Regions from separate parts of the Lysinibacillus sp. NPDC097231 genome, predicted to be linked through region 3. Evidence: riboswitches for the same ligand, from Rfam matches in the RefSeq annotation. Region 3 holds a riboswitch; each other region holds the start of a gene.
What was found. Region 3 has a riboswitch for cobalamin ahead of cobT (nicotinate-nucleotide--dimethylbenzimidazole phosphoribosyltransferase). Riboswitches for the same ligand answer to the same signal wherever they lie in the genome.

Region 1: another riboswitch for cobalamin. It lies ahead of ACIQXF_RS18925 ((2Fe-2S) ferredoxin domain-containing protein); the one in region 3 lies ahead of cobT (nicotinate-nucleotide--dimethylbenzimidazole phosphoribosyltransferase).
Region 2: another riboswitch for cobalamin. It lies ahead of metE (5-methyltetrahydropteroyltriglutamate--homocysteine S-methyltransferase); the one in region 3 lies ahead of cobT (nicotinate-nucleotide--dimethylbenzimidazole phosphoribosyltransferase).
Region 4: another riboswitch for cobalamin. It lies ahead of ACIQXF_RS19200 (ABC transporter substrate-binding protein); the one in region 3 lies ahead of cobT (nicotinate-nucleotide--dimethylbenzimidazole phosphoribosyltransferase).

The regions. Positions count from the first base shown of each region.
Region 1 covers NZ_JBIWDH010000038.1:1,220-9,654, reverse strand. The annotation lists gene cbiE (precorrin-6y C5,15-methyltransferase (decarboxylating) subunit CbiE) at 1-197, opposite strand, end outside; gene ACIQXF_RS18950 (cobalt-precorrin-5B (C(1))-methyltransferase) at 154-1,287, opposite strand; gene ACIQXF_RS18945 (precorrin-8X methylmutase) at 1,287-1,946, opposite strand; gene cobK (precorrin-6A reductase) at 1,959-2,720, opposite strand; gene ACIQXF_RS18935 (sirohydrochlorin chelatase) at 2,717-3,607, opposite strand; gene cobJ (precorrin-3B C(17)-methyltransferase) at 3,624-5,294, opposite strand; gene ACIQXF_RS18925 ((2Fe-2S) ferredoxin domain-containing protein) at 5,299-5,670, opposite strand; cobalamin riboswitch at 5,811-5,995, opposite strand; cobalamin riboswitch at 6,226-6,410, shown strand; gene ACIQXF_RS18920 (energy-coupling factor ABC transporter permease) at 6,662-7,408, shown strand; gene ACIQXF_RS18915 (energy-coupling factor ABC transporter substrate-binding protein) at 7,410-7,682, shown strand; gene cbiQ (cobalt ECF transporter T component CbiQ) at 7,714-8,435, shown strand, end outside.
Region 2 covers NZ_JBIWDH010000040.1:28,647-37,081, reverse strand. The annotation lists partial or broken gene metE (5-methyltetrahydropteroyltriglutamate--homocysteine S-methyltransferase) at 206-1,639, opposite strand; cobalamin riboswitch at 1,822-2,000, opposite strand; gene ACIQXF_RS19640 (CPBP family intramembrane glutamic endopeptidase) at 2,161-3,039, shown strand; gene ACIQXF_RS19635 (TetR/AcrR family transcriptional regulator) at 3,275-3,847, shown strand; gene ACIQXF_RS19630 (DUF5367 domain-containing protein) at 3,864-4,262, shown strand; gene ACIQXF_RS19625 (VOC family protein) at 4,323-4,685, shown strand; gene ACIQXF_RS19620 (methyl-accepting chemotaxis protein) at 5,445-7,139, opposite strand; gene ACIQXF_RS19615 (C40 family peptidase) at 7,707-8,435, shown strand, end outside.
Region 3 covers NZ_JBIWDH010000001.1:69,326-77,760, reverse strand. The annotation lists gene ACIQXF_RS00445 (DMT family transporter) at 1-510, shown strand, start outside; gene ACIQXF_RS00440 (alpha/beta fold hydrolase) at 719-1,603, opposite strand; gene ACIQXF_RS00435 (TetR/AcrR family transcriptional regulator) at 1,787-2,302, shown strand; gene ACIQXF_RS00430 (alpha/beta hydrolase family protein) at 2,452-3,915, shown strand; gene ACIQXF_RS00425 (MarR family winged helix-turn-helix transcriptional regulator) at 4,178-4,627, opposite strand; cobalamin riboswitch at 5,027-5,203, shown strand; gene cobT (nicotinate-nucleotide--dimethylbenzimidazole phosphoribosyltransferase) at 5,319-6,380, shown strand; gene ACIQXF_RS00415 (trimeric intracellular cation channel family protein) at 6,436-7,041, opposite strand; gene ACIQXF_RS00410 (methionine gamma-lyase family protein) at 7,308-8,435, shown strand, end outside.
Region 4 covers NZ_JBIWDH010000039.1:739-8,481, reverse strand. The annotation lists gene ACIQXF_RS19210 (hypothetical protein) at 235-996, shown strand; gene ACIQXF_RS19205 (GTP-binding protein) at 1,294-3,234, opposite strand; cobalamin riboswitch at 3,426-3,612, shown strand; gene ACIQXF_RS19200 (ABC transporter substrate-binding protein) at 3,780-4,766, shown strand; gene ACIQXF_RS19195 (precorrin-3B methylase) at 4,822-5,481, shown strand; gene ACIQXF_RS19190 (S9 family peptidase) at 5,583-7,571, shown strand; partial or broken gene ACIQXF_RS19185 (transposase) at 7,708-7,743, opposite strand, start outside.

The DNA of each region.
Region 1 (8,435 bases), on a different contig from region 3:
GATAATCTTTCAACAAGCGCTGAAAGACCACCTTTAATCAAAATTTTTTCACCAGTAAAGTTCGGGAAAAATTCTAGAACACGCTCCCCACCAACAAGTACCTCACAGTCTTCAATCCACTGCACGTATTGCGGTAGCAAGCTTTCTTGTCCGTTATCCCCGATCCCAATTAATTTCATCGATCGATGCAATGTCATCAGCCCTTCCTAATAATTGTCCCTGCATCGAATAGATCGATGTGGAAAGCGTTAAACCGCCCTTAATGTGATGTAATGATGAATAACAGCAAGCTTCACATAAGTGGTTAAAGAATGCATCATAGCCCTTTTCTGCCATAATTTCTCCGACCTGTGAAGCAGTGTTTGCCTCTCGTACGTTCGTAACGGTTTCTTCATCCGCACCTATATCCACTGCTAATTGAGCTAAAAAGTTAAAATCAATAGGAGCACTTTTGGAGTGCACCATCATGACACCTTGTGCCACCTTCGAAAATTTCCCCATCATGCCAACAAGCGATACTTGCTTGATACCAAGGCGCTTACAATGCTTTAAAGTAAAACCAACAAAGTCGCCCATTTCGATAAACGCTTCCTCTGGTAAATCAGGGTACTGTGCCATGCCAAACTTTTCACTACGTCCCCCTGTCGTCACGACTAAGTGCTCACAGCCTGCTGCCTTTGCAACACTAATAGCTTGGACAATACTTGCCATGTATGCGGAACTCGAAAAAGGCACGACGGTTCCCCTTGTGCCTAAGATGGAGATGCCTCCAATGATACCAAGTCGTCCATTTAATGTTTTTTTCGCAATTTCCTCCCCCTCAGGAACGGAAATAACAACGCTAACGCCTCGTTTAATTTGAAATTCATCAAGTACGCTTTGAACCGTACTATGAATCATCTTTCGTGGTACAGGATTGATGGCTGCTTCTCCGACAGGTACTGGTAAGCCGGGCTTTGTTACGCGCCCGACACCAATTCCACCGTCCAAATGAATGCCCGGCATATCCGCCCAGCTTACTGTGCCAATAATGAGTGCTTTATGTGTTGCATCTGGGTCATCACCTGCATCTTTAATCGTTTCACAGCTTACAGCATCATTCCGAAATGTACATTTTTCTATCGTAAAGGTCGCATCTCGTCCGATCGGCAAATGAATGGTACTTGTTTCTTGCACTTCATTTGTAATTAAAGCAAGTAATGCGGCCTTCGTTACTGCAGTTGCACAGGCTCCCGTTGTATAACCGTGACGCATGTCCTTGGGATCCTTTTTAGGCTTCCGCTCCATTATTTTTTCGCCTGTTCATCCGCTAAAAGTGAGACAGCATTCAATGCGGCAACCGTCACTGTACTACCGCCTTTACGACCAACATTTGTAATATACGGAATACCTTCTAGTTTTAATAGCTCTTCCTTCGATTCAGCAGCCGATACAAAACCAACTGGCATACCGATAATTAAATCTGGTTTCGCTAAGCCTTCTTTAATTAAGCGAATCAATTCAAGCAGTGCTGTCGGTGCATTACCAATGGCATAAATTCCACCTTCATGTAATTTAGCTGCCTTTTGCATAGAGATAATGGCACGCGTTGTATTTTGTTTTTTTGCTTCTGTCGCTACGTCTTCATCTGCAATATAGCAGTGTAGATCACCACCATGCTTTTGGAAGCGTTTTTTCCCTGAGCCACTTTCAATCATTTGCACATCTGCGATAACATGACGTCCGGCAAGGATTGACTTAATACCTGCCTCAATCGCTCCTGGTGTAATAATAACGCTTCGACCTAGCTCAAAATCAGCAGATGCATGGATGATACGACGAACAATTTTCCACTCATCTTCTGAGAAATCATGTTCGCCCATCTCCTCAGCAATAATCGAAAAACTATAATCGTAAATTTTGTCTGGGTCTACTGTTAGTGGTTTAAAATCTGTTTTAAAGTCCATCTGGATTGCCTCCTAAATTGTGTTTTGGACAGCCTGTTGTACTTCCTCAAATGTTGAATACTGCTGCCCATATTTAATATTTGGTCTTGCGATTAAAATCGTTTCAATGCCACATGCGAGAGCAGCCTCTAGCTTTTCATCGACAGAGCCAACTTTACCACTCTCTTTTGTAATCATTAATGTCACATCGTACTGACGGAATAGAGCTTCATTTAATTCCTTTGAAAAAGGGCCCTGTATAGCAACAATATCTCTTTGAGCCACACCAAGTGCCTCACATTTTTCCATATTATCGAGTCGAGGAAGCATACGTGCAATCAGTCGTGTATTTTCTAAGCCATGTAACACCTTTGTAAATGTCGCCAGCGTTTTACTGCCCGTTGTTAGCATAATGACTCCACGTTTTTCCGCTGCTAAATTTGCAGCCTCCTCATAATCTTTCACAACCGTAATAAGAGTATGGGAATAGTGCTCGTGCGCACGTTCATAGCGAATATACGGAACATTTGCTTGCTCAGCCGCAGCCATAGCATTTTTTGAAGCTTCTTCGGCAAATGGATGGGAGGCATCTACAACTAAACGGTACCCTTGTTCCGTAATAATTGTTGTCATTTCCTCCGCCGTTAATCGACCGATCAAATGTGGAAGTCCCACTTCTGCAAGGCTTGAGGCTGCTGATTCAGTAACGACCGTTGCCGTCACAGCAAATCCCGCTGACTGTAATTCAAGTGCTAAATTCCTGGCATCACTCGTCCCTGCCAACATGAAAATCATTTCACTGTCTCCTCTGCATGATCATGGTGATGATGGTCATGTCCATGATCGTGGTCATGATGGTGATGATGATGTGCATGTCCATGTACCGCCGCATAGGCACGATAATTTTCTAAATCCTGCATACCTGTCGATGTACCATTCACTGCTTGCTCAATACGCTCTAATAACACATTTTGTAAGCGTTCATGATAGCCAAAATAGTTAGCAATTTGAATATCACATTCTGGATATTTTTCGTTAAATTGCTTGCTCATAACATTCATACGTTCCATTAAGATACCAGTGAATAAAAAGTACGGTAGCATAATGATTTTTTTTGCACCAAGTTTGACACAGCGTTCCATTCCCTCTTCAACACGAGGATCTGTTACACCCATAAAGGCACTTTCCACATACTGAACAGGTAGCTTTTCCCATAAAAGACGCGTAATTTTATAAAAATCTCCATTCGCATAAGGGTCACTACCCCCTCGTGCAATTAATAAAATCGCTGTATCCTTATGCTCTTCTTCAGCATTAAAACCGATTTCAGCTAAACGATCCTCTAAAATAGCAAATATTTCTTCATGGATACCGATTGTTTGCCCATATGTGAATGTAATATGTGGATAGTGCTCGCGTGCATGTTCGATTTCTGCAGGAATATGCAGTTTTGAATGTCCAGCATGAAGCAGAATAATCGGAATCACATGCACCTCTGTTGCACCCTTCTTCACACAATTTGTAATACCTTCTTCAATATTTGGTGAAGCAAACTCTAGGAAACATGTTTCTACTAAAAAGCTAGCATCAATACGAGGTGTCATTTGCTTGATAAACGTGCGTACCTCATCATTTCCTGCTGCTAAACGGCTCCCATGGCCGACAAATAAAATTGCTTTCATTATCAATAACTCCTCACTAATCGCCGCACGGAGCTGGCTCTACTTTTATTTTTGAAGACATATCCTGATACGTAAAATGTAGTATCTTTTTTACACGCTTAAAGTATTTAAACAAACGTTCATTTGGATGTGCATTTGCTTTATACTCTTCAATAATATTTGTGATAAGCGGGATCAGCTGTTCAGGTTCTAAGCCCTCCACAACAGGCTGCGCCGCATGTGCTGTACGACCAACTGGCTTAGCACCAATAAAAACATCAAATTTACTTTTACGATAAACAATGCCAATATCATCAAATACTGCGCGATAACATGCCATTCCGCAGCCATTAAAGCCAATATTTAATGTTTTCGGTAATGACAAACCTCCAAGCTTTTCTTGAATTTCTTCGGCATATGGAATCGAATCGGTCTTTTCCCCATAACAGAAATCACAAGCCTTTAGTGACAGCACATCACCAATTGGTGCTAGTAAAAAGCCCACTTCATGGAGCTTTGCTGTAATCTCTTCTGGTTCAGTCGTTGGAATTTTCAAATGAATTTGATGGTCTGGTGTATACTCCATCGTTCCTTCTTCTCCAACTACCTCAGCTAACGTCATCATTTGTTGAGGCGTAAAAAACTTATTGGCTACCCCTGGACTAACAGCTAATTCAAAAATGGATTCAATTTGTTGTTGAACAAGCTTAGGTGTTATCTTTACGGCATCCGTTCCCTTCACCATCGCTAGAGCTTTTGTCGCCATTTCAAGTGATGTTTTTTTAGGATTTGGATCAGGTGTTATAGCTAAACTGGGCTGTATACGATTTGCATTTGGGTCTGTCGCAAAATCATTACGCGCTTGTCCTGTTTCTTGATTCATTGCCCATGGTTCATTTTCTTCTCTCAGACGTTGATGTGGTCGTAGCGGTTGTTTTTCTTCACCAAGTGTATATTTGCGCTGATATCCACGCGGTGTAATCATTTTATTGTCATAGAAGAACGTAGATGAATTCCCGATAATAACCGTTGTCAACATGCCGATATCATGTTTAAGCATTTCTGCTAAAGTGGTCATCGTAATTTCCTGGCGGTCACGATACGCGCTTTTGACAAGTCCCACCGGTGTATCTGGCGAACGATATTCTAATAAAATTCGCTGTGCCTCTACAATTTGTCTCGTACGACGACCACTCTTTGGGTTATAAAGTGCAATAACAAAATCCGCCATTGCAGCAGCTTCTACTCGTTTCGCAATTAAATTCCAAGGTGTTAAATGGTCACTCAAACTAATGGTACAGGCATCATGCATAATCGGAGCACCTAGTAAACTAGCACACGAATTAATAGCAGAAATACCTGGAACAATCTCTACCTCAACACCAGTTGCTTCTGTCCAACCTAGCTCGATTAATACCTCATACACTAATCCAGCCATTCCATAAACACCTGAATCACCACTGGAAATAACCGATACGATACTCCCTGCCTCCGCTTGGCGCACCGCTTCCTGTGCACGTGAAACTTCTTCTGTCATACCTGTACTAACGATCGCCTTGGCACTTACTAAATCCTGAATAAGCTCCACATAGGTTTTATAGCCAATGATCATATCACTTTGCTGTAATGCCTCTACAGCACGATGCGTAATATGATTAAAATCTCCAGGTCCAAAGCCAACTACGAAAATCTTCCCTTTTTGCGCCATGTTGTTACCCCTCTTTCACCTTTTCGATGCCTTTAATAGCTGTCGTTTGAGCTGTCCGCTGTAACGTACCTTCACGAAGTGTAAAGACATGCTCCTGATGTAATAGTTCATGCTGTAAATCTTGCACCAGGGCTCTTCCATGCTCCGTTGTCGGCACACGGTACCAATTCCCTTGTGGATAGGCAATGACAACACAAGCATCCTTGCATCTGCCATTACAACGTGTTCTTGTCGTATGTATTTCTTTATCAAGCGCTTGTATCTGTATTTCGTCACGGATAGCTTGGGTAATGTCCTCTGCATCTTTATTCATACAGCTACTGCCGTTGCAAATAAAAAGATGCGTTTTCATACCCTCTAAATTCCAAGTTGTCATCGTTGTTCTCCCCTCAAATACTTTTAGGAAAAAGAAAAAAACCTTTACTCTAGACGAAGAGTAAAGGTTTTGTAGAAGCTAAATAAAAACGAATATATACAGGTACTCGCTCTCGCTTCAACTTCTCCCTCCGAAAAGTTTACATGCATCATCATATAAGCAGGTTTCCTGACTTAAGCTTCCTTTTACTTTCGCGCCTTCCCAAGTTTCAAACTAGTGGCTTTTGCGATTTCATCAGCTATTACAGTAGCGGGGGCTGTATCGGATTCTCACCGATTTCCCTATTATCTCGAAGTAATCGAGCACTTATTGATGTTTTTATATTAAATTATATTTCTGGTAAATGAATAGAAAACTGTTTCTATCATAGTCTTATTATTTTAAAATTTCAATATTTCTTTTTTTATTTGTGACATTTTTATTAAAATACCCATCAAATATCCAAAGAGGGAACATTTTTAAAATTTTCTACATTGACATTTAATTTAAAAATTTTTTTCATAAAAAAGATAGCATATTTATGGAAAAGCGTGTTACACTTTGTCGTGAAATCTCACAATTTCATCTTTTTTCGGTGCGGAATGATAACCATTTCGCTTAAAAGGGAAGCCGGTTTAAGTCCGGCGCGGTCCCGCCACTGTACTAGGGAGTTTTATAGATGATGTCACTGTCAAAGAGATGGGAAGACCTATAAAACGATGAACTAAAGCCAGGAGACCTGCCGAAAAATATGTGATCGTTTCAGCCTACGAGGATGGGTGTGCGGCTAAGCAGATTAGAATTTTATTTGCTTTTTTAGCTATGCACTTTTCCAATTTCGGAGAAGTGCTTTTTTTTTATCTTTATTCAACAAATGTTTTCTGTAGCGAAAGCGAAGCGCCAGCAACAAATGTTTTCTGTGCGAAAGCGAAGCGCCAGCAACAATTACGCTAAGGCGAAATTGATTAACGCACGCTACAATCGAAAAAATTAAATGTGAGGAGGAGCAATATTGAAATTCTCTGGTTGGAAACTTAGTTATTTCTTACTGGCATTTTTATTCGTGCCAAATCGTGCATTCGCCATGCATATCATGGAGGGCTTTTTACCAATGGAATGGGCCATTTTTTGGTGGGTCATTTCGATTCCATTTATTATTTTAGGATTACGTTCAATTCGCAAAACAATTGATGAAAATCCTGAAACAAAAATGATACTAGGTCTATCAGGTGCCTTTGCATTTGTGCTTTCAGCATTAAAGATCCCGTCTGTAACGGGAAGTTGCTCGCACCCAACTGGTGTTGGGCTTGGTACTGTTCTTTTTGGACCATTGGCTATGAGTGTAATTGGAACAATCGTATTATTATTCCAAGCTTTACTTTTAGCACATGGGGGGCTTACAACTTTAGGTGCAAACGCCTTTTCCATGGCAATTGCTGGCCCGATAATTGCTTATTATGTATTTAAAGGCTCGCAAAAAATGGGTTTATCGTTTTCTGTAGCTGTGTTTTTAGCTGCAATGCTTGGTGATCTAGGTACATATGTTATCACTTCGGTACAACTAGCTCTTGCCTTCCCTTCTGAGGTAGGAGGCTTTATGGCTTCATTTACAAAGTTCGCTGGTATATTTGCGATAACTCAAATTCCGCTTGCTGTTAGTGAAGGGATTTTAACAGTAGTCGTGATAAATTTCTTGAAAAAATACAATGTGAGCGAATTAAAAGCCTTACGTGTTTTCTCAACAAAGGAGGCACACTAGAATGAAAAAAAATCTACTGTTATTAGCAATTGTTGTGTTATTGGCAATCATCCCACTTTTCGTACAAAAGGGAGCAGAATTTGAAGGGGCTGACGGTGAAGCGGAAGCAGCAATTGGTGAAATAAATGCTGACTACGAGCCATGGTTTGAAAGCTTATGGGAGCCACCAAGTGGTGAAATTGAAAGCTTATTATTCGCACTACAAGCTGCTATAGGCGCTGGTTTTATCGGCTATTTTATCGGCTTGATGCGCGGCAAACATAAAGAGGGTTAAGCCGATGTTACTCATTGACAAGTATGCATATTTGAATAAGCTAGTATCGATTCATCCGCTAGAAAAAATGACATTTTCCCTAGGATTACTATTATTGTCGCTTATCATGAGAGATGAACGGATTTCACTCATTACATTTATTGTAATGAGTGCTTTTATCATTGTAGGCGCAAAAATCCCTATTAAATATTACGTAAAATTACTATTGCTACCGGGATTTTTTTTACTGTCTAGCTTAGTGTCCATTTTAATTTCTATAGCGCCCTCGACAAGCACGCTCCCTACTTACATTTGGTCATTTTCTTTTAAAGGTCTGACCATTTTTGTCGGTAGCGCGAGCATAGAAACAGCAAAGCAGCTTTTCTTCATCGTTCTTGGTAGCATTAGCTGTTTATATTTTTTAATTCTCACGACATCCGTACAATCTATTTGTCATGTTCTGCGACAATGGCGGCTTCCCGTTTTATTCGTGGAGCTAGTAGAATTAACGTATCGTTTTATTTTTATTTTTCTAGACAGCATGCAAAAAATTCACCTCGCTCAGCAGGCTCGGCTTGGTTACCACTCCCCTAAGCAATGGCTACGCTCTGTATCAATGCTGATTGCGGCGTTATTAGCTGAGATGTTCCAACGAAGTCGTGAACTAAACAATGCGATGCAGGCACGCGGTGGTGAAACTGTTTATTGGCAAGAGGATGTTACCTATAGCACGAAAAACTGGTTTGGGATTGCCGCTATTTTTGTATTTCTCAT
Region 2 (8,435 bases), on a different contig from region 3:
CCATAGTATCTGGTATAATTGAGTATTTCTACCATCTAAGCGTCTGTTTGACTAGTCTATCCATCGCTTCGACCACGTTATCGTCTCTTTCAACCCTGCTACCTTCGCTTAAATTTCTTCTGTAGTTGCCACTTCACTTTTACTATAAAAATTTCTGCCGAATAAAAAGTAAAACCTGACCTCTAAAAAGAAGTCAAGTTTCTTCTTAAAGTATCAATTGTTGGACTTGTTGTCGGAGAGTTTTTGCTGCAGCTACCATATGCGCCAGTGCTGCAACTGTTTCTGATTCCTTCCTTGTTTTTAAACCACAGTCAGGATTCACCCAAAATTGATTTTTTGATAAAACCTGTAAGCTATCCTGCATAATACTCAGCATCTCTTCTTCACTCGGTACACGTGGACTATGAATGTCATAAACGCCTAGCCCAATCCCTTTTTCATATGGATTGACTTGCAGAGAAGAAATCAGCTCGCCATGGCTCCGTGACGTTTCGATTGAAATAACATCAGCATCCAATGCACTAATTGGCTCGATAAAATCATTAAACTCACAATAGCACATATGTGTATGAATTTGTGTTTCATCCTTCACATTAGATGTAGCAAGTTTAAAAGCATTCACTGTCCACTCTAAGTAAGCTCCCCAATTTTCTTTACGAAGTGGCAAGCCCTCTCGTAATGCTGGTTCATCAACCTGAATAATTGAAATACCCGCAGCTTCTAGTGCTTCCATCTCTTTTCGAAGTGCCAAAGCAATCTGATATGATACATCCTTCCGTGAAATATCATCTCGTACAAAGGACCAATTTAAAATTGTCACAGGACCTGTGAGCATCCCCTTTACATAGCGATTCGTTTGGCTTTGGGCATAGGCTGTTTCTTTGACTGTCATTGGTGCTTCCCATGCAACGTCACCGTAAATAATCGGTGGCTTCAAACAGCGAGATCCATATGATACAACCCATGCTTTCTCCGTAAATGCAAAACCTGTAAGTTTTTCCCCGAAATAATACTCAACCATATCTGTGCGCTCAAATTCACCGTGTACAAAAACGTCGATATCTAGTTCCTCTTGAATAGTAATCCAACGCTTTGTCTCTTGCTCGACAAACGCTGCATAATCCTCATTAGAAAGTTGTTTCTTTCGCCATGCACTTCGTATACGTTTGACTTCGTCTGATTGCGGAAAACTCCCAATTGTTGTCGTTGGGAACAACGGTAATTGTAAGGCTAGTTGCTGATGTCAATTGTAAAGATTGTCCCTCATATTCTTGCACAATATAATGATAGTTTGTATTAAACCATTTCGTCATTTCACTAGCCACGGCTTCTTTACTACCGCGAGCTACCCCATAGTATGTTTGTAAATCAACTTTGCCACCCTGCCAATGCGCTTTGGAACTAAGCCAAACATCATTGCCGTATCCAACACTCTGTCATAAAGTGTGAAATCTCCAACAGTTATCATGTCTATGCCGAGGCGAAGCTGCTTGTTTATTCGAGCTAGGCGAATATCCTTTAAATGCTGTAAAAATTCATCCTCTGAAAGCTCATTTTTCCAAAAAGCCTCTAAAGCCTTTTTCCATTCGCGATCCTCTCCGATATACGGATAACCAACTGTAGTACTTGTATACGCCATATTAATCTCTCCTATCATTAAAAATAAAAAAAGCCACTCTCCTTTTTTGGAAAATGGCTGTCATTGCATATCAAAATTAGCTATCAAGAAACAATACGAAATCATTTCAAAATATCGTATTATTCATTGTCGCACAGGGCCGATACGGTCACATCTCACCACCTATTTCCACGTAGGTATTTGGTGTGTACTAGATATTGGCAGGTCTCCTGGCTTCTCATCAACACGCCTCACAGCCTTCCCAGTTTCCCAGTGGCAATTGTGATTTGCTCCGATTTACAGTTGCGGGACAGCGTCGGATTTGCACCGACTTCCCTTTTAAACCAAACTTTCATTTGGCACCAACTCTTACACAATATTTAATTATGTTTTACTATAACATATATTTTTCTGAAAAGTAGATTTATTTTCAGATTTGTTTGATTCAAAATACATCTAAATCATATAGTAATTTAAAAAAAGTCAGTGACCCTTTGCTCAAGGCTTGGGTATGAAAAACTTTTTTAAAAGGAGAATAGAAAATGAACTTAAAGAAAATATTAAATTCTCGACCATTGCTCTCTTTCTTCGTCATGTCATATGTGTTCTCATGGATTACATTAATTCCATTTATCTTATCGCAATGGAACATTTTGCCCAACACTAGTGCTTTTAGTATTTTTTTCACACTTAATTCGTTTGTAGGTCCTTTATTAGCTTCTTATATCATGCATCGCACTATTGGAGGTAAAGAATCCTGGAAAAATGTACTGAAAAAATTAATACAAGTTAAGGTTAAATTTAGATGGTATTTATTCATTTTCATTGGTATTCCTGCTGTGATGTTTCTAGGAATAATTATTTTAAACGGTGGAACAATACCGAGCTTCCACAACCTGACATCTTCATACTTTGTTAGTTATCCAATACTATTTATTCTTATTTTCTTTTTTGGTGGACCATTGTCTGAAGAAATAGGTTGGCGTGGCTTTGCCTTACCACGAATGCAATTAAGATATGGGGCATTAAAGGCATCTTTATTCATTGGAGTTCTATGGGCCTTGTGGCATTTACCTCATTTCTTAACAGTTGCACAAAAGGGAGGACCCGGAACTGAGTTATCTATTTTTTATATCAATTTACCGATCTTTATCTTGTCGTGTATAGCTATTTCAATCATCTTTACTTGGGTTTTCAATCGTACTCAAGAAAACCTATTTATTGTTATCTTGCTACACACCAGTTTAAATACCTTTAGTACAATTCAGCCATATCTATCAAGACCCCTTTTGACTAAAACAGATTTGCCTTTCTTAATAGGGGTTGCATTTCTAGCTCTTCTAATTCTGATCTTTACCCGCGGTACTCTTGGATATATACAGAACAGCAATATGTTACTCGTTAAAGACATTCAAAAGTAAACAAGACTTTCCTTCAACTAGTTAAAAATAGTAACGAAAATTAGACTATGAATAGTTGTTGGAAAATAATATGATCCAGCATTTTTCATACTTCTCTCTTTATAATTAAGACCAAGAAGGCGAAGAAATGCCATATCTTGGTCTTAAAGCTAAAACAAACTTGTAAATAGTGGGATATTATGTTATTTTATAGTTAGTTATCCAACTAACTAATATCAAAGGAGATGTAAAACAAATGGCAAAACCTACTGGTATCGAAAAGTCAGATTTATTAACTGCTGCCAAGCAAAGTTTAGTAGAAAAAGGAATTGAAAAATTCACCTTAAAAGCTGTTGCTGAGCAAGCTGGTGTAACACAAGGAACTATTTATTATCATTTCAAATCAAAAGAGCAAATAATTCTCGAAATTGTCCAAGACATTTGTAAAAATTCTTGGGAGGAAATTCTGACGACCGATCATCAAATGATTCAATCTGCACTTCTCTCTGCAAAAAGTCGATATGAAAATGATGCTTTTTATCATAAATTATTTTTCACTTTATTCGTCTTTGGCTTTACCAACCCGACAATAAAGCAGCAAATTGGACAAATTTTAGAGGCTGAAAATGAACATTTATGTAACGTTTTAAAGAAATTATGGGTTACATCACCAATCGATGGCGTGTCAATGGAAACTTGGAGCATTTTCTTCAACGCCCTTATCGATGGCATAGCTATACAAGTGATGATTCGGAACGATTTCGATGTAGATGCATTCTATCAGCAATTAGAAACGATCCTTCAGACTTTACATCGTCTAGGAAAATAACTGAGGAGGAACCACAATGCCATTCTTTTTATGCTGGGGTTTTGGAATTTGGCTTTTAGCAAGTGCTATATTTCGATTAGTAGGGCATTACTTTTTTACTTTTGAAGAACCTTTCCTCATGATCGCTACTTACATTTTAGCTATTCCACTCGTTTGGATAGCGACAATACCTATTTATTCTTTGAAAAAGATAAAGGGTACAGCGCGATTACTGGCTGCTATCTGTATCGTCTTTCCTGGAATGCTCATCGATGCAGTCGTATTATTAGTTTTCGATAATGTTTTTCCGAGTTTATCGAATGATTTAGATCGTTATTTCGCCTCATGGGTTTTATGGGCCTATTCTCTAATACTACTTACTGGTTTTACAAAGGCTTCATTCGTGGGGAAAAGTACTATTCATTCTTCAAATTAAAGGATTTCGCATTATTATCCTAGAAGTAAGTATCGATGATGAATTAAAGGAGGATAAAAAATGGTTATAGGTCTGCATCACGTTCAAATAACAATTCCAAAAGATGAGGAAGAAAAAGGGAAACATTTTTACTGCCAAGTTTTAGGGCTTAAGGAAATTGAAAAGCCTGACTCGCTAAAAGGACGAGGCGGCTTTTGGTTACAAGTTGGCAATAAAGAGGTACATGTAGGAACAGAGGATGGTTTTGATAGGTTAACAACAAAGGCGCATATTGCTTATCAAGTTAAAAATATAGAGAGCTGGAAAAAAGTATTTGCCGAACATCATATAGAGATTTTCGATTCAGTTCCTATTCCTCATTTTGAACGCTTTGAATTTAGAGATCCCTTCGGTAATCGAGTTGAGATGATTCAGGAAATTTAAATGGTCCCACATATGTTCTGGTCGAAGATACAGTTGAATAGAAGTCATTTCTATTCAACTGATTTTTCGCTAATAAATGAAAGTTCCTGCTGATCTATCCGTCACCTTAGCCAGCGTATCCGGCATTTAAAGACTCCTATCCGGCGATACCTCTGTTCCTTCCGTCGCTCAGAGACTCCTATCCGGCGATGATCTCTTGCCTTCCGTCTCCGCTATTTCTATCCGGCTCCTCGACATTTTTATCCGGCGATACCTCTGTTCCTTCCGTCGCTCAGAGACTTCTATCCGGCGATGATCTCTTGCCTTCCGTCTCCGCTATTTCTATCCAGCTCCTCGACATTTTTATCCGGCGATACCTCTGTTCTTCCCGTCGCTCAGAGACTTCTATCCGGCGGCATCTTTTGCTTTCCGTCGACGCTATTTCTATCAGGCTCTTCGACATTTTTATCCGGCGATACCTCTGTTCTTTCCATCGCTCCGAGACTTCTATCCGGCGGCGATCTCTTGCTTTCCGTCGACGCTATTTCTATCCGGCTTCTCGACATTTTTATCTGTCGATCTCGCTGTTCCTTCCTTCGCTCCGAGACTTCTATCCGGCGATGATCACTTACTTTCCGTCGTTTCATCGCTCTACCTTCACTGTCGCTGCTCTATCTGTCATTTCGGCCTTTCTATCCGTCACTCCAGACATTCTATCCGTCACTTCAACGAAACTTACCATAAAGAAAGCAGCCATTTTTTCAAACGGCTGCGTTCATTCTATAATTTAAATTGTAGAACTTGATTGTTTAAATTTTCGGCCATGATTGCTAATTGCTCGGTATTTCTTGCGATTTCGTCCATTGTTCCTACTGTTTGTTCTACTGTTGCAGTTGTTTGCTCGACACCTGCTGCAGACTCTTCAGAAACAGCAGCGATATCATCAATAGAGTGATTGATCTGCGCTGTCGTTTTGGAAATACCTTGTAAATTTTCAGTAATCCCTTGTATGTTACTAAACATATGATCCACTGCAGAGGCTATATTGTCAAAGGTTGTACGTGTTTCTGTAATTTGCTCTGTACCATTTTTCACTTCTGCGTAGCCTTTTTGTAGTGATGTCGTTACACCGACTGTTTCACTTTGTATGCGTGATACGATCGATGAAATGTCTGTTACGGAAAAGGATACTTGTTCTGCAAGCTTTTTCACTTCATCTGCCACAACCGCAAAGCCTTTTCCTTGTTCCCCTGCTCTAGCCGCTTCTATAGCTGCATTCAACGCTAATAGGTTGGTTTGATTGGCAATATCATCAATGACTGATACTAACTTTGAAATCTCTTGTGATTGCTTATTTAAGCCTTCCACTTTTGCGACAGATTCTTGCACGATTTGATCAATCGCCAGCATTTGTTGTGTGGAGGCATTCATTAGTTGCTGACCACTTACTGTTAGCTGTAATACGTCCCTCGAATGGCCTTCTAAATCTACCCCTTGAGTAGTTGCCTGCTGTACGTTAACGATAAATGAATCCATTATCTGAGCTAGGTCACTTGCATTATGGGCTTGAGATTCTGAACCTCCTGCCAATTCTTGCATCGTCAAAGCGACCTGTTCAGCACCTGTTTTTACTTCTAACGACGATTGGGCAAGCTCTTCACTACTGGCCGCAACATTTTGGGAAACCTCTTGAATCGATCCTATGACTGCATGAAGTTTACTATTCATCACGTTCGCCGATTGCACAAGTAATCCTATTTCATCCCGCATTCTTTCTGGTAGTGGCGGCTGGCTTATGTCGCCCTCTGCCATTTTTGATATTTTACCAATAACTGCTTTTAGTGGACTTGCAATCATATGCGCTGTTATATAAGCGGTTACAATAGCGATTAAAGTAGTCAAAATGCCAATGGATAATCCGAGACGCATCGATACTTTGGACTCGTCAATCATGTCATTTCCAAGCTGATTAATAGATTCCTCTCTGTCTTTGGCGGTATCTTCATAACCCGTTCGAATTTCAACAGCTAGCGTATCAATGGAATTAAGGTTTTGAATGGCTAGCTCTGTGTTGCCCTTATCATACTCATCAAAGACTTTCGTCTGTACGTAATTTCGCCAATCTCTTGCCTTTTCAACTGTCTTATTTAAATTTTCATCGGATAATAATTCTTCTAAAATAGCATTGTTTTTTTCAGCGACTTTAATATAATCCTCGAATTCCTTTTTATACTTTTGATTACCAGTTAATACATAGCTTTTAGCTGCAGCTGTTCTCACACTAATAGAGGAAGCAAGTTTTTCAATTGCTGTTAGTAACTGTAGCTCTTTATGAATTATTTCTTCTCCAGCTGAAACAACTCGCTGATTAGAGAAGTAACTATAGGTATTAAAACTTGCAATGAAAAATACGACTATAAAAAATGCACTTAAAATTTTTGCTCGAATTGTTTTGAACCTAAGCTTCTGCAACATAGCAATTTCCCCTTTCTTTAAACCTGATTAATCCCCTGGATTTCCCTGTATTGTAAGATAATATTACTGTAAATTTATCCTTACTATAACATATCTACTCTTAGCCTCTCATGACTCGAATTATATATTTAATTGTTGATTATTATCAGAAAAGTTCACAATAAATGCGCTTTAATTAGTATTCTATTTATTAAATTATGCTTTTTTATCAGAAACTATCCTTTTTTTGATATGTCGGCAGATAATATAGCGAAATTTCGATGCTCTATCCAATATTCCTATCTAAAGGACAAATTACGTGCATTATGTAGAAAATAGCGATAATCACTCAAGAATTTTTCATTTTAAACAGCAAATCTACAATGAATACATCCCACTGAAACATTTGTAATAAAAATGTAAAGTGAGGCGACGAAGCCTGTCATACCAAGCATTAAAGTCTATTCGAGTAAGAGCATGGTAACATTTACCTCGAAGAAGCCCTAGTTTTTCATGCTACGATTAATTCCAATGGCGAGCCAAATCAGGATTAATCCTAACAATAGCTTCAGGAGGAAATATAACACTATGAATAAACGATTTTTAACAACAACATTAGCATTAACGATAGGTTTTAGTACGGTAGGAATGGTACAACCAACTGTTCAACCAATCACAGTGGAGGCAGCAACAACAAACGCTCAAAATAACGCACAGGCTGTTTCTGCGAAAGCTGATCAACTAATTCAAACTGGAAAAAGCTTAATTGGTAAGGCGACATACAGTAATTCAGAATATAAGCCTACATATCCATATAAATTTTCTTGTGCCTCTTTTATAATGTACATTTTCGAGAAAAATGGTGTGGATCTTGGGACTTATAATGAAGATTATATGATACAGCAAGGGACATACGTGGCAAGAAATCAATTACAAAAAGGCGATTTACTATTCTTTAAGAGCAAAAAAACTGGGACAGACCCTGACCACGTTGGTATGTATATCGGGGACAATAAAATAATTCACATGGCTGATTCAAAACAAAATATCATTATTTCTGATTTAAACAGTAAACCATATTATAAAGATAATTATGTATCTGCTCGTAGAGTATTACCTACATTACTATCAGCTAATCCTGCAACGAAAGGCGATAAAATTGTTGAAAACGCCTTTAATTATAAAAATAAAGTAACAATCAGCTCTACTAATAATGAAGCAAGTCTTCGCTTTACAGCGCCAGGATTTGTAGACTTTATCTATCGTAAGAGTGGAATTAAACTTGGTACAACCAATTTAAAGGAACAAATGAATGTT
Region 3 (8,435 bases):
TTTTATGTTGGTGTGGCTCTAGTAGGACTGTTTTTTATAGTTCAAAGCCAAACTACTGGAACGAGCGAACATTATATCGGTATTGTATATGGACTGATTGCAGCTTGTTTCTATACAATAGTCACATTTACAAATAAGTATATTCGTGGATTGAAAGAGCCCGAAAATACGATTATTCAACTTGCATTAGCGGCGTTATTCCTTGCTCTTTATCTTTTTGGAACAAGTGGCTTCCAAGTAATGCAAATTGATATAAAATCAATTAGTTTGTTGATAGCATTGGGCATTGTCCATGCGGGAATTGGCTTCTATCTGTTCTTTTTTGGAATGCGCCATCTAAAAGGGCAAAGTATAGCTATTCTAAGCTATATTGATCCACTGACATCATTAGTGATTTCGACGATGATTATAGGAGAAAAAATGACGATCCTACAAATAATCGGCGCTATTCTTCTACTTGGCGCAACATTTCTGAGTGAAATAAATAAAACAAAGCGAATTCCACAGTAATTAATGAATAGAATAAGAAGCCCCCTTTTGTTTGGCGAAAGGGGGCTTTTCTAGATCATAATAAAGAAGTGAAAAATTAGCAATGTCAGTGACTACCCTTAAGAATCGAGTAGGGTGTGTGGGTGCAGTAGATTCAAATGTGAGCGGTCTAACTTATAACAAGAAGAAATGAAAAAACTAGCTAAGTATTACCTATTTTAGTAAAGTTCTAGAATTCCTTTATTTCATTACTGTTTGAAAAAATAGAACCATTCAAAGAATTTACAATCAAATTAAAGGTGTCAGACCTTGTCCACTGGGGAAAATGGGCAGTGTTTTTTATACTGAAATAGACTTTAGGAGATGCAATACTTCGATAAAAATCAAAAACTATTTCGGAGGAAGCATGATAATCATACTCACCTTCGATAAAAGCTATTGGAACCTTAAAATTTTTATAAGCTGAAAAATCAATTTCTGATACTTCGTGCCATAACTTAACTATGGACTGCTCAGAGCCTTTTAGTCGTTTTATACAATCCATTAATGAATAGTTTTTGGAAAAAATAAAATAGCGATATAATGATAAATACGTACTTTTTCCATAAAGAGAAACACCTTGCTTGATTAGTTGACTCATTAAAAACATTAAATCAGAATACCAATTATCTTGATTAAACTTTGTGTTTAGAGAAGAAATTCTATTTTTAAGACGATGATTATCAACATGACTTACAATGTATTCTTTACTTTTTTTAAACATTTTTTGCGAACAAATAACTTGTCCAACTCCAATATAAAAATGTATCAATTCTGGATATGAAATAATGAATTTCATTCCAATAATGCTTCCCCATGAATGTCCCATTAAGCATATTTTCTCTTGTTTGAATTCAACAAGGAGTTTTTCAATTAAGACCTTCAAGTCAAGTACAAAATCATTTATAGTAATATGTTCCTCTTCTCTAAATTTATAGTATGACTTTCCAGCACCCCTTTGCTCCCAAATGATTAAAGTATAGTTTTCGGATAAATCAAAATTAAAATGTTCAACAAGAGGTAGGGCAGCATCACCAGGTCCGCCATGTAAATATATTAAAATAGGATTATCCAAATTAGTACTTACTACTTGAACATATTGGTTAACACCATTTATGTGATACCATTTGCAGTAATTATACATTTTATCTCCCTACTTTCGTTGACACAGATGTGTCATGTAATTATAGTCTATATATGAAATAATTGATTTGCAATCAATGGAAACACATTGGTAGAAAGTGTGTCAGGAGAAAAAATGGGAAAAAAAGAAGATATAATTAATGGTCTATTTTCTGTGATGGAAAAATATGAATTTTCGCTAATTACTGTTACCCAAATATCGCAGGAAGCTAGCGTAGGAAGAAAAACCTTTTATAGATATTTTAAAAATAAAGAAGAAGTGCTAGAGGAATCTATAAATTTATTATTCTTAGAGTATTCCTCCTTTCAAGAGAATTATTTTTCTTCTAAATATGAAGTGTTAATTCATAATCATTTTTCATTTTGGAGTAATCATTTAACATTTCTTAAACTTATGTATAACAACGAACTAATGTTATATATATTTAAGCAATATCAAAGGTCTGTTCCTAAGCTTAATAAAAATTATTTAACTGATAAAGAATTGAATCATATTACTGCAAAATATGCCAATGCATTTACTGTTGGCATATTTTGGTCAATGCTTTACACATGGATAGAGAATGGAGCAAAAGAATCTCCCGCTGAATTAGCAAGTACTTGTATACAGTTTTTACAAAATAGAGTATAAGAAAACATAAACTATATTGGGGGTTGTCCATGCTGGGATCTAACTCCCCAAAGCCTTTTCTTATCGTCTGCTCCCAAAAAATTGACATTTAGACTCATGCGACTTATAGTTAAGTATAGTTAACTAAACTAAAATAGGAGTTGATTTTATTGAGGTTGTTTGAAGGTATATTAATTGCAGTACATATTTTCTGGCTTTTTTCTTTTTTGTTTAGATTTAATGCAAAGATAAAAATAATCACTAATGTCATCGCACTTATCCTATTGGTTATTCATTTGGACCTAGAGGGTTACCGATGGCAAATGGGATTAACCTATATGTTATTTAGTCTTTTAACTGTGTTCACAATGAAGCCATTCATACAAAGGAACGCGGAAAAAGGCACACTTGAAAGCGTGAAAAATAAAAGGAAGGTCAAAAAGCTTTCCTATATTTCGTTTATTGTCACTTATTCGTTCAGTAGCTTTGGTTTAGTCATTGTCATGCCTGTATTTCAACTTCCAAAGCCAACAGGTCCTTTTGAAGTAGGTATGAACTCAAGGTATTTGATAGATGAATCCAGACACGACTTAGAACAAAAAGATCGAGAATTAATGATACAAATATGGTATCCAGCAGAGGTGAAAGATGATACGAAGGATATTCATTATGAATCCTTTCCTTACGAAGAATGGTCAGGAACGATGGAATTCATTTTTTCTGTTCCTCGCTCTGTATTCGAGTATTTGAAGTATGGGCAAACTAACAGCATAAAAGATATAGCAGTATCCAAACAAGAAGTTAACTTTCCGGTTCTTTTATTTTCTCATGGATTTGGCAGTACTAGATTGCAAAATTTTTCCCAAATGGAGGAGTTGGCAAGTTATGGATACGTTGTTGTCAGCGTTGATCATACGAATGATGCAGCCTATACGAAGTTCCCAGATGGACGGGAAATCATGAATCAAACAGACGCATATTCTTATTCATTTAATATTGAAGATGAGAAAGATGTTAAAATGCGATCAAAAGATATGAGCTATGTTCTAGATCATTTAACAACGATAAATGATCAGGATCCTCATGGTTTGTTTACTGGAAAGATGGACATGGGTAGAATTGGTATATTTGGACATTCGTATGGAGGTTCAACAGCTGCTCAAGCATTGTTGGATGATAGCAGGATTTCTGCAGGAATCAACATAGATGGGCCTTTACATGAACCAGTGGCTAGCTCAGGATTTGAACAACCATTTATGTTTATTTTAGATGAAGATTATCTCTATATATCCGATGAAGAAATTCAATATACGAATATCACCCGGGAGGAATTTCAAAAGTATCACGATAAAATTACAGAGCTTGCTGATTTTCACTATAAAGAGGGAATAAAGGGAGATACTTTTATGCTTACTTTTATAGCAGGAGATCATTATACTTTTACAGATTTCCCTTTTCTATCTCCTTTATTATCATGGAATATTGATATAAATCAATTCCATCAAGTTATGAATTGGTACATATTAGCTTTCTTTGACCACTATGTGAAAGGAGAAGAGCCTAATCCATTGCTTAAGAAAGAGAAAATGGAGGATAAGTTTTACTATTATAAAACCAATATTAAAAATGATTGACAGAATATAATAATGAGCATACAGTTAAGTTTATCAAACTAAATAAATGTATCTACACGTATTTTGTTATAAAAAGCAAGCAAGCAGGGAAGTTAAATTAACGAGAAATTTGTTCTAAAATAAGCTCACCAGAGTTGCATATGATTGTTTCAAAATTTAAACACGTCGAAAAGAAAAACTCCTTTATAATAGATGGAGAGGTGATTGCTTGTCCAAATCTATTATAAAGGAGACCTTATGGGTAAAAACTTCACTAGTTATCTTAACTTCCTTGGTTATTTTTAGTCCCGACAATCTTATTTAATGTATCAAGAACATTATTTAACTCTTTTAAGCTTACTTTCGAGTAATATTTTTCTACAAGAATGTTGTCAATTTTTTTAAGAAGCTGACGAAACTCTTGCCCCCTATCCCCAAGATAAATAAAGGTCTCTCTACGGTTTATTGAATTTTCTTGACGATATATCATTTTCATTTCTTCAAGCTTTGAAATTACTTGGCTGACCGCACTTTTAGAAATATCAAAATGATTTGCAATATCTTTAGCAATTACCGGCTCATTGTGAATAATATAAGACATTATAATTTCTTGTTGAGGAGTTAAGTGAAAGTTCTCTAATTCCTCAACCTCTTTTGTTTCTTGTAAAACTAACAACCTGAATTGTTCGAATTTTTGATTAATTTTGTCTGTAATAATTAAATAATCATGCACTGATTTATCATCCCTAATTCATTTTAAAGGTTTATAATTAAGTTAATATTACTTAACTATTATATATTTGTCAATTATTAAGGATATTCGGAAAATATGAAAAAAATTTAACTAACTCTAATCATATTTATTTAAATAGAACTTTATACAATCGATCCATTACGTGATAGTGAGTTAAAATATTTAGCCCCTCTTGTCTCCGTTGATTGTTGAACCGCTTGGATAAATTTGCTTTTATATTGTATGTAGTACTAAGGAATGGTTGATATCCAGATTTTCTTTGCCAGAAAATCTTTAAAATTAATTGTGACAATGGATGTATGTAACTCAGCAATGGAAAGAAATATATAATTTCACTAATCCATTGACACTAAAAACACTTTGTCGTAAATTTAAAATAATTGCATAAAAGCATTAGGTGCCCATTGCGGGAGAATAGGGAATGAAGTGAAAAGCTTTAGCGGTCCCACCACTGTAAAAGGGAGTTTCATAGAGAATGCCACTAGCAAAGTTCTGGGAAGGTTCTATGAAATGTTGAAATTGAGCCAGGAGACCTGCCTAATTGCTTCGTATTATATAGACGATGGAAAAGTCTGTAGTTTATTTGTTATGAAATAAACTACAGGCTTTTTATTTTTTTCTCTAAATCATTCTTCGAGTAACAAGGGCAAAAAAGAAAGGGGAAATTTTCATGCAATTATTACAACAGACGATTCAAAACATTCAAAGTACTGACTACAAAATGATGGAAAAAGCAAGGGAACGCATTGATGCGCTTTGCAAGCCTCCTAGCAGCTTAGGGAAATTGGAGTCTCTTGCAGTGCAACTATCAGGAATTACAGGTGAACTATTTCCTACGATTGATAACAAAGCAATTATTGTCTGTGCGGCAGATCATGGTGTTTGTGATGAAGGGGTGACCTCAAATCCACAAAATGTGACGGTCTTTCAAACATTAAATTTTCCAAGAGGAGGAACAGGTGTCTGTGCTGTAGCGAAAATAACAAATGCAAAAATTGTTCCGGTAGACGTTGGTGTAAAAGAGGAGATTCCGCATGATGCTGGTGTCATCATAAAAAAGATTAAATATGGAACGGACAATATGGCAAAAGGTCCTGCAATGTCTAGGGAAGAAGCCATTCAATCAATTGAAGTAGGAATTGAGGTAGCTACAGAAGAAATAAAAAAAGGAGTCAATGTACTTGGGACAGGTGAAATGGGGATTGGTAATACAACACCGAGTGCTGCAATATTATCGGTCCTTCATGGTTGTCATCCACTTGAAGTGACAGGATTTGGTGCAGGTGTTGGGCCAGGGGGCATTGAGCATAAAGTAGAGGTCATTCACAATGCCATTCTATTAAACAAACCAAATCGCGAGGATGCTATTGATATTCTTGCAAAAATTGGTGGCTTAGAAATCGGCGCTATGGCAGGAGTCGTACTTGCCGCTGCGGCAAACCGCAAACCTGTTGTTATTGATGGTTTTATTTCTACCATTGCTGCCCTTATTGCCTACGAGTTAGAGCCAAAAGTAAAAGACTATATCATTCCATCTCATGCCTCTGAAGAACCAGGTGCTAAAATTGCTGCTGAATTACTTGGAGTTGAACCAATGCTTCATATGAATATGCGATTGGGAGAAGGCTCTGGTGCAGCTTTGGCCTTTCCTATTTTAGATGCAGCTTGCTCTATGATGAAAAATATGGCTACATTAGAGGAATCTATGGCTTTATTAAATCATTGCAGATAATGTATTTTTCATCAGTATGAAAAAATAAGCCCAAATCGCTATTTGGGCTTATTGGTTATGCTCGATTCAATTTCCGCAATGGCAAACGCCATTTCTTCATATATGAAAGTATTCTCAATGCTGTTATCACACCAAATAATACATATAAATAAATATCCCCTGACATCATTTCAAGCCCTACGATTAGCCCTGCTAGTGCTGCCCAAACACCATAGACTTCATCACGGAGTACTAATGGTTTTCGTCTAGCCAATAAATCTCGAACAATTCCACCACCGGAACCAGTTAAGACAGCAGCGACAATAACTGCACTAATAGGCATGTCGAGCTTCACTGCATAGAGGGCACCCTGAATGGCAAATGCCGATAAACCAATGGCATCTGTGAAGTTTCCCCAGCGATGCCAATGCTGAATAAGATGGTGTGGAAAGATAAAAAATATTGTAATCGCCGCCAGGGCAATTTGAAACATCATATCCTGTCCCCATAACGTTGTAACAGGCAGGCCTATGAGTAAGTTACGTATTGCTCCTCCACCAAAGGCAGTGACAATACCGAGTATATATACACCGAATAAATCGTATTCTTCCTCCATTGCAATTATTGCCCCGGAAATAGCAAAGGCAATTGTTCCGATAATACTAAAAACCTCCCAAGCCATCCCTTTCACCCCTTTTAGCAAATAATCATAAAGTTAAAGAAACTTCCAAACACAACAGAATCTATGAATTTTACAGCCAAAATCAGTAGTTAAACACTTTTTATGAAATATGTCCGCACATTAGCTTAGCGCATATTACGGATAGAAACAATAGGCAAGTTTTGCAGACGCATCTACAAATTGTTAAGATAATATAGGAATAAAGTGAATACTTCAATTAGAGGGTATATGTGCCCGCAATTGAACAAGTGAATGGAGAAAAATTAATGACTTTTACAACGAATTTAACAGAAGAAACATTAGCATTAGCTGCCAAAATAGAGAACAAGGTCCGTCCTTTTCATGCGAAGGTAGAGGAAATGGCATTCTTCAATCAACAAAAGGTGCTTGCGGCTTTTAGGAAGCATCAAGTAAGTGACTATCATTTACACCCTTCTAATGGATATGGTTATGATGATGAGGGGCGTGATAATTTAGAGCGTGTTTATGCAGAGGTTTTTGGAGCGGAGGCTACCATTGTACGTCCACAGATTATTTCGGGGACACATGCAATTACGCTTAGTCTATTCGGAGTGCTACGACCAGGTGATGAATTACTGTATATTTCAGGGCAACCGTACGATACATTACAATCCATTGTAGATGGTGGTGACAAGGATACTGGCTCATTAAAGGATTATAAAATCGGTTATCGTCATGTGGATTTAATTGATAATCAAACGATTGATTGGAACGGAGTAGCAGCTGCCATTACAGAGAATACAAAAATGATTGCGATTCAGCGTTCAAAAGGCTATGCCACACGCCCATCGTTTACAATTTCAGAAATTACGGAGATGTGTGCCAAGGTGCGTGAATTGGCGCCGCAGGCAGTTATTTTTGTAGATAACTGCTATGGTGAATTTGTAGAGGATCAGGAACCGACGGAGGTAGGTGCTGATTTAATGGCAGGCTCTCTGATTAAAAATCCAGGCGGGGGCTTAGCGAAAATTGGTGGTTATATTGCTGGCCGTGCAGATTTAGTAGAGAAATGTGCTTATCGTATGACATCACCAGGGATTGGTGCAGAAGCAGGTGCAACATTAAATACTCTTGGTGATTTCTATCAGGGCTTTTTCCTTGCACCACATGTAGTAGCACAAGCATTAAAAGGCGCTATTTTCACAGCTGCAATGCTAGAAGAAATCGGTATGACTACATCACCAAGCTATGAAGCTAGACGTACTGATTTAATTCAGTCTGTATCATTCCAAACAGCTGAACAAATGATTGCCTTTTGCCGTGAAATTCAAGCAAATTCACCAATCAATGCGCATTATGCACCTGAACCAGCGTATATGCCAGGTTATGAGGATGATGTCATTATGGCCGCAGGAACTTTTATTCAGGGCTCA
Region 4 (7,743 bases), on a different contig from region 3:
AGGAATAGGAGGTGGCATGTTGACAAAACAGAATGCTCTGTTTGTCACAGTACGTCAAACGCCCAAAATAGAAGAAGTTACTTGGATACGTTCCAATACTTTTAGATTTGGGCATTGTTTGACAATCTGTGATGAATGATAAAGATAATATGAAGGATTTCCTCTAATTGTAGGAAATCCTTTTTTTATTGATAACTTCCGTTTTTAAAATATGTACGAAAAGAGGATGCACATATGACGAATATTCATGTATGGTCAGCGCAGGAAACACAAAATGGGGATATGAAAATTTGTAAGCAGCCACGCACAGAAGTTGCCAAGCAAATAAAAACGAGAATGGTAGTCGAATCACTTATCGATCAGCTATTAGCAACTGGACTGATTAGTAACGAGCGACTATTTGAACAAATTTTATATAACAAGGACATTATTTGGATTCAGAATGAAGGTTTTCAGGGTCATCTTTTTGCCAAAGCAGATATTACAAATCAACTAAAAACGAAAACGAATAGCTTTATGATGTATATGCCCACAAATCCGATTGTTTATGAGGTAAACGGGGAGGCCTATCATTTAATCACACGTATCGATTCGACTCGTGCTAAACCAAATTTAGAACGGCTTTCGTTAGAGCCCAAGCCCATACTAAGTGCCGCTCGCGTCAATGATTTACTATGCTCGATCGTTATGCGCTTTTATGAAACCTATTTGGCAGATTTATCACGAATCACTCAAGACGACAAGCTAATCAATTTGGTAGAGCGAGAGTATAAGCAATTTTTACAAGCGGTGAAAGAATTAAATGCTGTCCATTTAAACTGGCATCCGCGTGGTAACGGGCATGAGCTACTGCTGGAATTGATTAATAATTTGCAACTTTTGAAAACTCGACCGGGCAAGGTATTAATAGATTTTTACAATTCTCATATCTATGCCGTTGTCGAACCTTCCTATCACTTTTTCAAACAAACAAAGCAAACTGTAAAAGCTTTGTAATAAAAGATTTACAATACTCGCGGAGTAGGGATGAATGTAGGGATGAATCCCCGCGGAGTGAAGGTGAAATACCCGCGCGTCAGCAAAGAATACCCGCGAAGTGAAGAGAAATACCCGCGCGGAAGGGAAGAATACCCGCGAAGTGAAGAGAAATACCCGCGCGTCAGTAAAGAATCCCCGAGAAGTGAAGGGAAATACCTGCACGCAAGCAGAATCCCCGCTGAGCAGAGGCAAAAACCCGCCCCACCAGCAAAAAACTGTACTTGATTCAATTCATCAAGTACAGTTTTTTTTGATTTATTTCAGGCAATGCATTGCTGCTTGCGCTTCATCCCACGGAACGGAGTAGCCCTTGCCTTTTGCGCAAAAAATACTAGAGGACGAATACTCAGGATCGGCATTTTTATCGTAGCCAATTTGGGTAATAATTTCTTCTGTATTATGGCACGCATCATAGCCATCAAATTGTAGAGAGAGTGCACCTTTACCATTGGTGTAGGCAGCAAAGGTTGTGCTGTAGCTCATAAATGTTGCGACAGGGGCACGGCCCGTTAAAGTTACATCATTTTCTGTGATGATTGGCGTGCCAAATGTACCTGATGCTTGCTGGATATCGGTCATCATGCGACCGATAAAATCACTAGGGGCTTTGAGCTTAAAGCGGTAATAAGGCTCTAGTAGCACATTTTCTGCTTGTTCAAGTCCTTGTCGTAATGCACGGAAAGTGGCCTCTCGAAAATCGCCACCTTCTGTATGCTTAATATGTGCACGCCCTGTTAACAGGGTGAAACGGATATCTGTTACAGGAAAGCCTGTTAACAATCCGTGATGGTCGCGCTCGAAAAGATGTTTTTCAATGAGCCGCTGATGCCCAACCGATAAATCGTCTGCATGGCAAGCATTGATAAATGTATGACCAGTCCCACGTGTATTTGGCTCCATTAATAAATGGACTTCTGCATAGTGCTTTAATGGCTCAAAATGGCCGTAGCCTGTGACCGTTGTGGCGATCGTTTCCATATATAAAATTTGTGGCTCTCCGAATGACACGTCTAGTGAAAAACGGTTGTTGAGCACTTCGACAAGAACCTCGAGTTGGATGACACCCATAATATGTACATGAATTTCTTGAAATTTCTCATGCCAAACCACACGTAAGGAAGGCTCTTCCGCTTCAAGGACACGAAAAACTTTTAAGACTTCCTTAATATGCTGATCGCCGTCATATTGTACATTGGCCTGCAAGGTTGGCACTAATTCATAGGGCTGCGGGTTGCTAGAATGACCAATGCTAGCCCCAATGTTTGCTAGACTAAGCCCTTTTACTGCGAATATCTCCCCAGCTGTAACCTCTTGTACAGTTTCGTAACGACTTCCGTTATATAATCGAATCTCCGTCACTTTTTCGGTTACATCGCCAAACGAAAATTCATCACGAACATGTAACGTTCCTTGTAAAGCTTTGATAAAAGTTAAGCGTTGATGTCCATCATGGCGAATTTTAAACACTTCGCCTTGAAATGGTTTTTCAGTATTAAAATGTGTCTCCGTAAGTAATGGGAGCTGGGCTAGAAATTCCTTGATCCCTACATCTTTTAAAGCGGAGCCAGCAAAGCACAAAAAGGCCTTTTCCTGTTTAACCATCGCTTGGAGATGAGGTAGACAGCGAGAGCTTTCTAATGTTTCGCTAAGAAAAGCATCGAGAAGCTGCTCATCTCGTTCTGCGAGCCATTCCATCATGTCATAGGGAACGTTGTCAGAACGGAGCAGTTCATCTACTAATAATACATCCTCAGAGCAATCTTTTCGAAGCTGTGCCATAACACCTTCAACATTTGCACCTTCACGATCCGTTTTATTGATAAAGAAGAAGGTTGGCACATGATATTGGCGTAATAGTTGCCACACCGTTTCGGTATGACCTTGTACGCCCTCGACGGCACTAATAATAATGATGGCATAATCCATCACCCGAATAGCACGCTCCATCTCTGGAGAGAAATCGACGTGCCCAGGTGTATCGATTAATGTGTATGTATCGTTGCCAATCGTCATGCGGCCTTGCTCGGCAAAAATTGTAATACCTCGTTGACGCTCCAACTCATGATTATCCAGAAATGTATCCTGATGATCCACTCGTCCACGGGCCTGAATACTGTTTGTATGAAAAAGTAATTGCTCTGAAAATGTTGTTTTTCCTGCATCAACATGAGCGAGTACTCCAATCGTTTTATGCATAATAAAATCCTCGTTTCTATTCTTCGTTCGTTATTATTGTAACAGAATTAAGTTGAAAAATATTTCGTGTAAAATAGTTAGTGATGATGTCGGAATAGTGCTAAAATATTCATGATTATTATGAAATGGATTTTTTTGTGAGATTGCGAACAAAATTTTCTTCTGCTAGTCTAGCATTAACATTTCCAACAAAAATATAACAACCTATTGGTGCAAATGGCCTTTGTCATTTGCTTAAAAGGGAAATCGGTGCGAATCCGATGCTGTCCCGCAACTGTAAATGGGGAGTCTATACATGATGCCACTGTAGCCACGCTATGGGAAGGCGTATAGATGATGAACCTAAGCCAGGATACCTGCCAATATGTATTTTTTACTAGAAACCACGAGGATGGAGATAGTGAATAGGTTGAAGAAACCGTCTTTCACTATGCTTACCTCTTGGAAACAAGGGGATTTTTTTATGCCCTTTTTTAAAACGTACTTAGTAGCAAAGAAGTCTGCTGATTTCTTTCTATAGATTGCACAACAAAGGAGAAAAGGATATGAAGAAATGGAAAAGCATGTGGCTCGTCTTTGCCATAGCCCTGCTCGCTATATTGGGCGCGTGTAATGCGAAGGAAGGGGCTACACAGAGTGGGAAGATAGAGCCTTCACAAGCGGAAACGACAGAAATAACAATTGACAATAATGGTACAACTCAAGTATATAAAGAGGCACCCAAAAAAGCGATTAGCTTAAATCAGCATGTCACAGAAATTATGCTAGCTTTAGGCTTAGAGGATTCAATGGTAGGTACGGCGTATTTAGACGACAAAATCTATGAGCCGCTACAAGCTGCTTACGATAAAGTGCCAGTGTTAGCTGAACAATATCCCGCAAAGGAACAGGTCATCGATGCAGAAGCGGACTTTTTATATGGAGGCTGGAAAAGCGCCTTTGGAGAGAAAGGTGTTGGTACTCCGGAAGAGCTTGAGGCATTAGGAATTCACACGTATTTGCATACAGCCTCTAATATGACGAAACCAACTTTAGAAGATATTTTCACAGATATCCGAAATATCGCGAAAATTTTCCGTGTCGAGGATCATGGAGAAGCATTAATTGCACAAATGACGAAAGACGTTGATGATGTTCGTGCAAAATTACCTCAAAATGGAGAAAACCTACGTGTTTTAGTGTTTGACGGTGGTGATAAAGATGTCTTTACTGCTGGACAAAACTTTATGAATGAACTTGTGACCATTGCTGGCGGTAACAATGTTTTTGGTGATGTGGAATCGGGTTGGACAACTGTTTCCAAGGAAGATGCTGTGGATCGTAATCCCCAAGTGGTGGTTGTCATTGATTACGGAGAAACAACAGCAGAGGAAAAAATTAATTTCTTAAAAAATGATCCGGCATTAAAGGAAATAGCAGCAGTGAAAAATGAATGCTTTGTCATCCTACCATTATCAGCGGCGTCTGAGGGGGTTCGTGCTGCAGAAGCGATTCAAATTTTGGCAAAGGGCTTCTATCCTGACAACTTTTAAACTATCATTAGGAGCTAGCAATTTGCTAGCTCCTTTTTCATAAGGAGAGTTATCAATGAATGCATTTCGTTCGAATATACCAGACAAAACATTTGAAAAGCTAAATCACAATGGAGAATTTACACGTCTTGCTGTAAACCCAGGTATTATTAATAAACATTATACAGCACCGCAGTTTCAAACCATCGCTAAGGTCGTTGGGGACACTGGTGCCATCAAATATTCTGCATCCTACAGTATGTTATTGTCGATTCCAACTGTTGATGTAGCTAGAACAATAGAGGAGCTACAGGACGCTGGCTTGTATGTGGTTATGCCAGGCCCTATTGTATCGATGAAAGCCTGTGATTTTTGCGATGGCGATATGATGGAGGCAGCACCGATGACAGAAAAGCTCTATCATTCATTAGAAGGAACCGCTGTCCCGACAAGATTACGTGTCAACGTCAATGGCTGTGCATCTGCCTGCTATAATGCGGTTTATGATGATATTGGCCTTGTCTATCAAAAGGATAGCTTTGATGTCTATTTAGGGGCAGTGCCAATGGGGGCGAATGCACAAGCCGGGACGCTTTTTGCCAAAAAAGTGCCAGTTGACTGTATTGAAAGCCTTCTGCAAGAAATCATTTGTCTCTACAAGGAGCATGCTCGCCCAAATGAACCCTTTTATAAATTTTATCGTAGAACCAAATGTGCGGATTATTGGAAACTTTAATAATCTTTAATCATTTTTTATTTTCTGAGAAGGAATAATACTTAGAGTGTCTAAATATTGTACTATGTAATGAAATTTTCAACACAAAGGGGATATTAAATTTGACATCAAAGCAAGGAATTCAACCAGAAGATCTATATCAATTAAAATCAGTGGCAGATCCACAACTATCACCGGACGGAACCGAAGTTATCTATGTTGAGACGTATATTGATGACAAGAAAAAAGATTATATATCTAATTTATTTTACATAAACATGCATGAGAAAAAACCTCAGCAATGGACGTTTGGTGAAGATAAAACGAATTCACCTGTTTGGTCTCCTGATGGCAGTAAAATCGCGTTTGTGTCAACGAGAAATGGCAAGCCGCAAATTTTTGTACTTTCTAAAGCAGGTGGGGAAGCACAACAAGTTACTAATTGTAAAAACGGTGCGACATCACCGACCTGGTCTCCGTGTGGTGAGAAAATTGCCTTCTCAGTAAAGCTTGGTAAAGATGAAAACATTTATGATAAAGCTGAAAAGGATAAGAAAGAAGACAAAGAACTAAAACCACTTGAAATAGAAAAGATGAAATATAAATCAGATGCAGCTGGATTTATAGATATGGAGCAATTTTCTCAAATTGCCATCGTCCATCTTGAATCGGGAGAATTAGAGCTAGTGACGGAGGGGAAACATAATTTACAACTTGGTTCATGGTCTCCAAACGGAAAATATCTATCTTACATTGCAGACTTAACAGAGGATCTTGATTTTTCATTCATAAGTGATATTTACTTATTGGATTTAGATACGAAACATGGTCGCAAGCTAACGGAAGGAACAGCGGTGTTTTACCAAACCTCATGGTCTCCAAACAGCCGTTATATAGCTTATGTAGGCAGTGAAAGAGAATTTGAAAATGCAACACAAACAAAGCTATGGATGTATGATTTGGAAAATAACCTTACGACATGTGTTACAAGTGATTTTGACGCGCCAGTTGGTGATTTTGTAATCGGTGATTTCCTTCAGGGGGTAGTTGCTCCACGTGTCCAATGGTTAGAGGATAACAAAAGCTTTTACTTCCAAGTGACAGATCACGGAAATACAGCCATTTATTTTGGCAATCTTTCGGGAGAATTATATCCTGCCATTCATGATGATCAGTATGTTTATGGTTTTTCACTTGATCGAAAAAATAATAAAGCGGTAGTAGCAATCAGCACAACGACAAATCCTGGCGATCTATTTTACGTCAATTTAAATACGGGTGAAAAGGAACAGCTTACGAACGTCAATGAGGAATTTTTAAAGACGAGAGAATTATCTGCTCCAGAAGCTATTGAATACGAAGGGGCAGACGGCTGGCAAGTAAGCGGTTGGATGATGAAGCCTATTGGCTATGAAGAAGGGCAAAAGTATCCACTTATCCTTGAAATCCATGGTGGTCCGCATGCTATGTATGCCAACACCTATTTTAACGAATTTCAAATCCTTGCTGCACAAGGTTTTGCGGTTCTATATACGAATCCTCGTGGTAGCCATGGCTACGGTCAAAAATTTGTGGATGCAGTCCGTGGTGATTATGGTGGAAATGATTATCAGGATCTAATGGCAGCTGTTGACTTTGCATTGGAGCATTATGATTTCATTGATCAAGACCGTCTTGGTGTTACAGGCGGGAGCTATGGGGGCTTCATGACAAACTGGATTGTTGGACAGACAAATCGCTTTAAAGCCGCTGTTACGCAACGTTCCATTTCTAACTGGATTAGCTTTTATGGCGTAAGTGATATCGGCTATTACTTTAATGACTGGCAAATCCAGGCGGGACTAGACGATATAGAGAAGCTATGGAATCATTCACCGCTTAAATACGTGGATAAGGTGGAGACGCCACTGTTAATTTTACACAGTGAAAAAGACTATCGCTGTCCGATTGAACAGGCAGAGCAATTATTTATCGCCTTAAAACATCGTAAAAAAGAAACAAAATTTGTTCGTTTCCCTGAAGCCAATCATGAACTTTCAAGGAGCGGAAAGCCAACGTTAAGAATCAGTAGACTAGAATATATTCGAGATTGGTTTGTGAAATATCTATAAGAGTAAAAGAGTGGCCCAACATTTAGGAGGGCACTGAAAAACTTATGTTTTCATAAAAGCGAACCTTTCTCAGATAAAAATAAGGCACTTCTTGTTCAATTTTGAACAGGAAGTGCCTTATTTCTGTCTCTATTCCTTATTCATTTTCATTTAGTAGCTTTAATATCCGTTT